Regions from separate parts of the Nocardioides luti genome, predicted to be linked through region 1. Evidence: predicted binding sites of a transcription regulator. Region 1 holds the regulator's gene; the other holds the start of a gene.
What was found. The regulator HrcA, encoded in region 1, represses chaperone genes, less so after heat shock. The targets are predictions, from matches to a motif close to TTGGCACTCGNNNNNNNCGAGTGCCAA.
Positions count from the first base shown of each region.

Region 2: the regulator HrcA is predicted to act here: its motif matches at 3,714-3,740, upstream of groES (co-chaperone GroES).

Region 1 covers NZ_JACKXE010000001.1:3,919,850-3,924,282, forward strand. The annotation lists gene H5V45_RS18570 (S8 family serine peptidase) at 1-477, shown strand, start outside; gene H5V45_RS18575 (hypothetical protein) at 604-960, shown strand; gene H5V45_RS18580 (MBL fold metallo-hydrolase) at 1,048-1,896, opposite strand; gene hrcA (heat-inducible transcriptional repressor HrcA) at 2,082-3,095, shown strand; gene dnaJ (molecular chaperone DnaJ) at 3,171-4,358, shown strand; gene H5V45_RS18595 (16S rRNA (uracil(1498)-N(3))-methyltransferase) at 4,367-4,433, shown strand, end outside.
Region 2 covers NZ_JACKXE010000001.1:3,337,373-3,341,805, reverse strand. The annotation lists gene H5V45_RS22440 (SigE family RNA polymerase sigma factor) at 1-77, shown strand, start outside; gene H5V45_RS15895 (hypothetical protein) at 71-1,408, shown strand; gene groL (chaperonin GroEL) at 1,531-3,153, opposite strand; gene groES (co-chaperone GroES) at 3,234-3,527, opposite strand; gene H5V45_RS15880 (THUMP-like domain-containing protein) at 3,799-4,433, shown strand, end outside.

The DNA of each region.
Region 1 (4,433 bases):
CCCAACCTCAAGGGGCGCGGCGGGCTCTTCCACGCGGGCATCGCGTGGGCGATCGACCACGACATGCACGTGGCGAACCTGTCCTTGTCGAGCAAGAGCGAGTCGATGTTCGCGCCGCTGCACGACATCGCGGACGAGGCGTACTTCAAGAACACCGTCCTCGTCTCGGCCGCGAACAACAGCCCCGGGCCGACGTACCCCTCGCAGTACGCCTCCGTCGTCTCCGTCGCCGCCCGTGAGGGCGACGACCCGATGCTGCTGGCCTACAACCCCAAGCCGCCGGTGGAGTTCGGCGCGCGGGGGATCGACGTCGACGTCGCGTGGGCGGAGCGGTCGTCGATCGTCGCGACCGGCAACAGCTTCGCGGCCCCGCACGTGGCCGGGATGGTCACGCTCCTGCTCGGCAAGCACCCGGGCCTCACGCCCTTCCAGGTGAAGGCCGTGCTGCAGGCGCTGAGCGAGAACGCCGCCCCGTGAGGACCCGACGGAGGAGGTCAGCAACGTGACGCTCGTTGTGTCAGCGAGCGGACGGAACACCCGGCTCGACGAGAGCAGGATCGTCATCACCGAGGCCGAGCGGCCCACCAACCAGGAGGAGCAGTCATGAGCGAGAACCAGAACGACAGCGGTCAGCCCACCGACGAGGACGTCGAGGGTCACCGCAGGATGGCCGACGGCGTCGAGGACGACACCGAGGGTCACCGCAGGATGGCCGACGGGGTCGAGGACGACACCGAGGGTCACCGCAGGATGGTCGACGGCGCCGAGGACGACGTCGAGGGTCACCGTCGGGCGCCGGGTGGCAACTTCGCCGAGGACGACGTCGAGGGTCACCGTCGGGCGCCGGGTGGCAACTTCGCCGAGGACGACGTCGAGGGTCACCGTCGGGCGCCGGGTGGCAACTTCGCCGAGGACGACACCGAGGGCCACGTCCAGCCCCGTCGCGACATCGACCGCTGACCATCGGCGTCCCGGACGCCTGAGGTCCGCTCGACCCGATCGGCCCGGCCCCACGGGGGTGCCGGGCCGATCGTCGTGCGTGCGGGCTCAGGCCAGCGGCAGCCGGCGCCCGCCGCGGGGCAGGTGCTCGTAGCCGCGGCGTACGGCGTGGGCCAGCACCTCGCGCGGCCACGGCCACTCGCCGGCCGCCAGCGCCTCGTCGGGGGAGACCCCGCGGCCCGCGAGCGAGCGGATCTCCTCGGCCACCAGCCCGATCGTGTTGCGCTGCTCCTCCACGAAGTCGCGGTCGACGACCGCGCCGTGGCCGGGGACGACCACGGTGGCCGCGGTCGTCAGCCCGAGCACCACGTCCAGGCTCCACGGCCACTCGAGCGGGTGGCAGTCCTGCCCGAAGCCGGGCGGGGCCGACTCCTCGACCAGGTCGCCCGCCAGCACCACGTCGGCGTCCGGGACGCGCACGACCAGGTCGCCGGCCGTGTGCCCGCGGCCCGGGTGCACCAGCTCGACCGCGCGGTCGCCGAGGTCCAGCGAGACCGCCGACGAGAAGGTGTGGTCGGCCGTGACGATCTCGGTGGCCAGGACCTCCTCGGCGTGCTCGTCGCCCGGGTCGGCGGCGTACGCCCTCTTGATCCGCTCGCCCGCCGCCACCGTGTTCGCCGCCGCGGTCTCGTGGGCGTGGATGGGCAGGGCGCCGTACGCCGTGCGGAACTCGGCGTTGCCGAAGGTGTGGTCGAAGTGCTCGTGGGTGTTCACCACCGCCACGACGTCGCCCTGCCCGAGGCGGCGCACGTCCGCGAGCACCTCGCGCGCGGCGGCGCCGGACGAGTGGGTGTCGACGACCATCAGCCCACGCTCACCGCCGATCAGCGTGACGTTGACGTCGAACCACGCGTAGCGCGCGACCCAGACCCGGTCGGCGACCTCGGTGAAGACCATCCGGGCAGCGTACGGGTCGACCCCGCCGCGGCGTGTGCCTGTCGACGCGTCCCAGCGCGTCCTCGGGCACACGAGGCGGACGCGGGTGCGCTCGCCTAGTACGCTTGGCACTCAGGCGTGACGAGTGCCAGTGGACAGCAGCAGCCGACCCCCGTGGTCGGCGACGGACCCGCGAGGAGGGCGACGTGCAGGAGGAACGCAGGCTCGCCGTGCTCCGGGCGATCGTCGAGGACTACGTCGCCACCGAGGAGCCCGTCGGCTCCAAGGCGCTCGTCGAGCGGCACGGGCTGGGCGTCTCGCCCGCCACGGTGCGCAACGACATGGCCGCGCTGGAGGAGGAGGGCTTCATCGCCCAGCCGCACACCAGCGCCGGGCGGGTGCCCACGGACAAGGGCTACCGGCTGTTCGTTGACCGGCTCACGACCGTGAAGCCGATGAGCGCCGCGGAGCGCCGGGCGATCTCGACCTTCCTCGACGGCGCGGTCGACCTCGACGACGTCGTGCAGCGCTCGGTCCGGATGCTCTCGCAGCTGACCCGGCAGGTCGCCGTCGTGCAGTACCCCACCCTCTCCCGCTCCACGGTCCGCCACATCGAGCTGGTCGCGCTCGCGCCGACCCGGCTGCTCGTGGTGCTCATCCTCAGCACCGGGCGCGTCGAGCAGCGGCTGGTCGAGCTGCAGGCCGAGCTCACCGACGACGCCCTCGTCGACCTGCGCTCCCTCGTCAACCGCGCGGCCACCGGCCAGGTGATCGCCGAGGCCGTGACCGGCCTGCGCGCCGTCGTACCCCCCGTCGACGGCGTGGACACCGCGGCCATCGTCGACGTGCTGTGCGACGCGATGTCCGACCACCGCTCGGACGAGCGGATCGCGGTCAGCGGCACCGCCCACCTCGCGCGGTACGGCGACACGTTCGACTCGGCGGTCCGCCCGCTGCTCGAGGCGCTCGAGGAGCACGTGATCCTCCTCAAGCTGCTCGGCGAGGCCAGCACCGGCGGTGCCGTCACCGTGCGGATCGGCGCCGAGGGGCCCTACCAGGAGCTCTCCTCGACCAGCGTCGTCGCGACCGGGTACGGCCCGCGCGACGAGGCGCTCGCCACCCTCGGCATCGTCGGCCCCACCCGCATGGACTACCCCGGCACGATGGCGGCGGTGCGCGCCGTCGCCCGGTACGTCTCGCGGATCCTCGACGAGGGCTGACGCCCCGCACCGCCCCACTCCAGCAGCACCGCTCCAGCAACCGACCAGCCCCAGAGCCAGAAGGACCCATCACTCGTGAGTCAGGACCTGTACGACCTCCTCGGTGTGGCCCGCGACGCGGACGGCGACGCCATCAAGAAGGCCTACCGGCGTCTGGCCCGTCAGCTGCACCCGGACGTCAACCCGGACCCCGAGACCCAGGACAAGTTCAAAGAGGTCTCGATGGCCTACGAGGTCCTGTCCGACCCGCAGAAGCGTGCGGCGTACGACCGCGGCGGCGACCCGTTCGGCGGCGGCGGTGCCGGTGGCTTCGGCCAGGGTGCCGGCTTCTCGTTCACCGACATCATGGACGCGTTCTTCGGCGGCAACGCGCCCGGCGGCCAGGGCGGCCGCGGGCCGCGACCGCGGATGCGGCGGGGGCAGGACGCCCTGATCCGGCTCGAGGTCGAGCTCGCCGACGCCGCGTTCGGCGTCACCCGCGAGCTGAAGGTCGACACTGCGGTGCTCTGCGGCACCTGCAACGGCGAGGGCGCGGCCCCGGGCAGCCACCCGATCCCGTGCGAGACCTGCCGCGGCGCCGGCGAGGTGGCGCACGTGCAGCGGTCGTTCCTCGGCGAGATCCGCACCCTGCGCCCCTGCGCCGCCTGCCGCGGCTTCGGCACGATCATCCCCGAGCCGTGCCGGGAGTGCTCCGGCGACGGCCGGGTCCGCTCGCGCCGCACCCTGACCGTCAAGATCCCCGCCGGCGTCGACAACGGCACCCGCGTCCAGCTCACCGAGCAGGGCGAGGTGGGCCCCGGTGGCGGCCCGGCCGGCGACCTGTACGTCGAGATCCACATCGCGCCGCACGAGACCTTCACCCGCAACGGCAACGACCTGCACTGCACGGTGACCGTGCCGATGACGGCCGCGGCGCTCGGCACCACGCTGACGCTGCCGACCCTCGAGGCCGACGTCGTGATCGACGAGGCCGTCGACGTGGCGCCCGAGCTCGAGACGTCGTTCGACCTCGAGCTGCGACCGGGCACCCAGTCCGGCTCCGAGCAGGTGCTCCGCGGTCGCGGCGTGCCCGGTCTGCGCGGCGGTCGCGGCGACCTGGTCGTGAACATCATCGTGGAGACCCCGACCCGCCTCGACGCGCGCCAGGAGGAGCTGCTGCACGAGCTCGCGGCGATCCGCCACGAGGAGCAGCCCACGGGTCAGGTGCGGGCGAGCTCGCGCTCCGTCTTCGGTCGTCTCCGCGACGCCTTCAACCCGCACTGAGCCGCACCGTGTCGCTCCCGGTCCACCTCGTCCCCACCCTGGCCGGCGCCTCCGTCGGGTCGACCGTGGAGGTCA
Region 2 (4,433 bases), 580 kb from region 1:
CCACGCTCCGCTCCCTGTTCGAGAACGCCGACCGCGAGGAGCTCGCGATCGCCGGAGAGAGGAACCTCCCATGGTGAACGAGCTGCGCACGCTGCTGCGCGAGAACGTCGCGGACTCCCCCACCGACCAGCTCGACGTCGCGGGCCTGCTCGCGGCCGGCCACCGGCGCGTGCGCACCCGTCGTACGACGATGGCCGCGGGCGCCGCGACGCTCGGGGTGGTCGCGGCCGTGGCCGTCGGGGCGGCGGTGCTGCCCGGCGACGGCGGCAGGGCCGTGTCGCCCGCGGGGATGCCCCGCCCGGACGCGCCGGTGCTGCGCCTGGCCGACGCCGAGCCGGCCGTCGAGGGTCAGGACTACCGCGAGCTGTCGGCGTACACGAACGAGAACCTCGACCGCGACAACGGGCAGTACTACGACGGCGTCACCGACGACGGGCTCGTGCTCTTCCGGGACGGGCCGCGGATGGACCAGCTGCGGCCCCGCTACGCCCTGCTCGACCCCGCCACCGGCGCCAAGGACTGGCTGCCCGACCTGAGGATCGGCCAGGCCCAGGCCTGGCCGGTCGAGCTCGGGACGGACCGCCTCGTGCTCGTGGGGGCGACCGGGCGGCGCGGCTCGACCCTCGTCGCCCACGTCTTCGACCGGGGCGACCGCACCTGGAGCGAGATTACCTGGCCGGAGCTGCGGGACGTCGACTTCGCCGGGGCGGCGAAGGTCGGCCCGGACGGTCGGCTCTACATCGGCGTCCCGGCCACCCGCGGCACACCGCCTCCGGGCGGCTGGCCGACCGGCCCCGACGGCGAGGCCGAGGACGCCGACGCCGAGGGCGACACCTTCGACCTCTACTCGCTCTCGCTCACGGACCCCACCGACGTCCGCGACGAGGGGCTGCGCTTCGGCCAGCTGGACTTCACGCCGTCCTCGATGGTGTGGACGGACTCCGAGAACGGCGCGGCCGGGATGGTGCACGTCCGCGACCTCGCGAGCGGCGAGGAGCGCAGCTTCGACCCGCACGCCGGGGAGCGCTGCAACCTGCTGTCCTTCGGCGCCACGGACGAGCGGATCATGATGAGCGAGTACTGCGGCACGTACGGCGGGGTGCGCGACGACCGCGTGCAGGTCCTCACCACCGACGGCGAGCAGGTCGTCACGCTGCAGGACAGCGGCGTCGAGGGCGCCCTGCTCGGCCACGGCGGGCCCCGGGACGTCGTCACCGTGACGGCGTACGAGTCGAGTCGGGCGGGCACCTACGTCTACGACCTCGCCAGCGACCGCCTCCTGCGGCTCAGCGACGCGACCTCGTCGTGGTCGGCCGGCGGCCCGACCCCGGACGGTCAGTTCCTCTGGAGCTCGCCGGTGAACCACCGCAAGGGCGCCACCCAGCACCTGACCCAGCTGCTCGACTGACGCCTACCCGTCGCTCGTTCACGCGACGAACGCACCGACCCGTCGCCTCCTGACGCAGAAACGCGTCGACCCGTCGTCAGCTGACGACGGGTCGACGCGCTCAGGCGTGGAGTAACGACGGATCAGTGGCCGTGGCCGTGCCCGTGGCCGGTGGCCGGGGCGTCGTCGTCCTCTTCGGGCTTCTCGACGATCAGCGTCTCCGTCGTCAGCAGCATGGCCGCGATCGACGTGGCGTTGACCAGCGCGGAGCGGGTGACCTTGACCGGGTCCAGGACGCCCTGGGCGACCAGGTCGCCGTACTCCTCGGTCGCGGCGTTGTAGCCGTGACCGACGCCGCCCTCGCGGACCTTGGCGACGACGACGTAGCCCTCGACGCCACCGTTCTCCGCGATCCAGCGCAGCGGCTCGTCGGCCGCCTTGCGGACGATGCGGACACCGGCGGCCTCGTCACCGGTCAGGCCGAGGTCGCCCTCGAGCACCGACACGGCGTGGATGAGCGCGGAGCCACCGCCGGGGACGATGCCCTCCTCGATCGCGGCGCGCGTCGCGGAGACGGCGTCCTCGATCCGGTGCTTCTTCTCCTTGAGCTCCACCTCGGTGGCGGCGCCGACCTTGATCACGCACACGCCACCGGCGAGCTTCGCGAGGCGCTCCTGGAGCTTCTCGCGGTCCCAGTCGGAGTCGGTGTTCTCGATCTCGGCCTTGATCTGGTTGACGCGACCCTCGACCTCGGACGCCTCGCCGGCGCCCTCGATGATGGTGGTGTCGTCCTTGGTGACGACGACGCGACGGGCCTGACCCAGCACCTCGAGGCCGACCTGGTCGAGCTTGAGCCCGATCTCGGGGGCCACGATCTGGCCGCCGGTCAGCGTCGCGATGTCCTGCATCATCGCCTTGCGGCGGTCGCCGAAGGCCGGGGCCTTCACCGCGACGGCGTTGAACGTGCCGCGGATCTTGTTGACGACCAGGGTGGAGAGCGCCTCGCCCTCGACGTCCTCGGCGAGGATGAAGAGCGGCTTGCCGGCGGCGATGACCTTCTCCAGCAGCGGGAGCAGGTCGGCGATCGCCGAGATCTTGCCCTGGTGCAGGAGGATGTAGGGGTCCTCGAGGACGGCTTCCATGCGCTCCGGGTCGGAGACGAAGTACTGCGAGATGTAGCCCTTGTCGAACTGCATCCCCTCGGTGAAGTCCAGCTCGGTGCCCATGGTGTTGGACTCCTCGACGGTGATGACACCGTCCTTGCCGACCTTGTCGAAGGCCTGCGAGAGCAGGTCGCCGATGTGCGAGTCGCGGCTCGAGATCGTGGCGACGGACGCCATGTCCTCGACCGACTCGACCTCGCGGGCGGCCTCGCGCAGCGCGTCGCCGACGGCCTCGGCCGCGGCGTCCATGCCGCGCTTGAGGCCCATCGGGTTGGCGCCGGCCGCCACGGCGCGCAGGCCCTGGTGGACCATCGCCTGGGCGAGCACGGTGGCCGTCGTGGTGCCGTCACCGGCGACGTCGTTGGTCTTGGTGGCGACCTCCTTCGTCAGCTGGGCGCCGAGGTTCTCGAACGGGTCGTCCAGCTCGATCTCACGGGCGACGGTCACACCGTCGTTCGTGATGGTCGGCGCGCCCCACTTCTTGTCGAGGACGACGTAGCGACCCTTCGGGCCGAGCGTCACCTTGACGGCGTTGGCGAGCGCGTCGACGCCGCGCTCCAGGGAGCGTCGGGCGTTCTCGTCGAACTCAAGGATCTTGGGCATCTAGGGCCTCTCTCTAACGAAGTCGGGTCGTGTGCCTGCCAACGCGCCGTGGCGCGTCGTCAGGCACACGACCCGGGAGATCAGGAAACGACGGCGAGGACGTCGCGGGCGGAGAGAATCAGGAACTCGGAGCCGGCGTACTTGACCTCGGTGCCGCCGTACTTGCTGTAGATGACCTTGTCGCCGACGGCGACGTCCAGCGGGACGCGGTTGCCGTTGTCGTCGATGCGGCCGGGACCGGTCGCCACGACCTCGCCCTCCTGGGGCTTCTCCTTGGCGGTGTCGGGAATGACCAGGCCGGATGCCGTGGTCTGCTCGGCCTCGAGCGGCTTCACGACGATGCGGTCCTCGAGGGGCTTGATGTTGACCGACACGATGTCGACCTCCACTTTCATCACTTGTCTTGACGGAGTGAGTCCACCGGGGTTGTCCAGCGGGGTGGAGGGCTCCTGGTGGAGTCCTCCGGACGTTGGGGCCTGCTCGGAGATGAACGCCGTCGCGGGGGTCGGACATCGCCTGCAAGCTCTGGCACCCTCGTGGTGAGAGTGCCAGTCCAGACGTTAGCACTCGACCTCACGGAGTGCCAGAGAGGTCCCGCCGCGCAGGGCCCGTCCGGCGGCCCGCGGGGTCTGACAGGATCGCGGGGTGGACCTCGACGACTTCCGGTGGCTGCTGACCGACGACGGTCAGGAGCTGCTCGCCCGCGCGGACGAGGCTCCCGACGACCCGCTGCGCGCGCAGACCGAGCTCCGGCGCAGGGCCGAGCCCGGCCGGGTCGCCACGGCCCTCACCCAGGTCCAGCTCCGGCGCCGGGCGGTCGCCAAGTTCGGCGACCTGGCCGCGCGGATGTACTTCACCCCCGACGGCCTCGAGCAGGCCACCCGGCTGCCGGTGGCCCGTCACCGCGCGGCCCGGACCGCCGCCTCGTCCGCCGCGACGGTCGTCGACCTCGGCTGCGGCGTCGGCGGCGACCTCGTCGCGTTCGCCGAGGCCGGCCTCACCATCGCGGGCGTCGACCTCGACCCGGTCCGGGTGGCGGTGGCCGAGGCCAACCTCGCCGCGCTCGGCCTCGAGGGCGCGGTCATCGTGGCCGACGCGACCGCGCTGGACACCTCCCCCTTCGACGTCGCCTTCGCCGACCCGGCCCGCCGCAGCGGCCGGGGCCGCACGTTCGACGTGGACGACTGGACGCCGCCCTGGCCGTTCGTCGAGGGGCTGCTGCGGCGCGACGCCTGCGTCAAGGTCGCGCCGGGCATCCCTCATGGCCTGGTCCCCGAGGG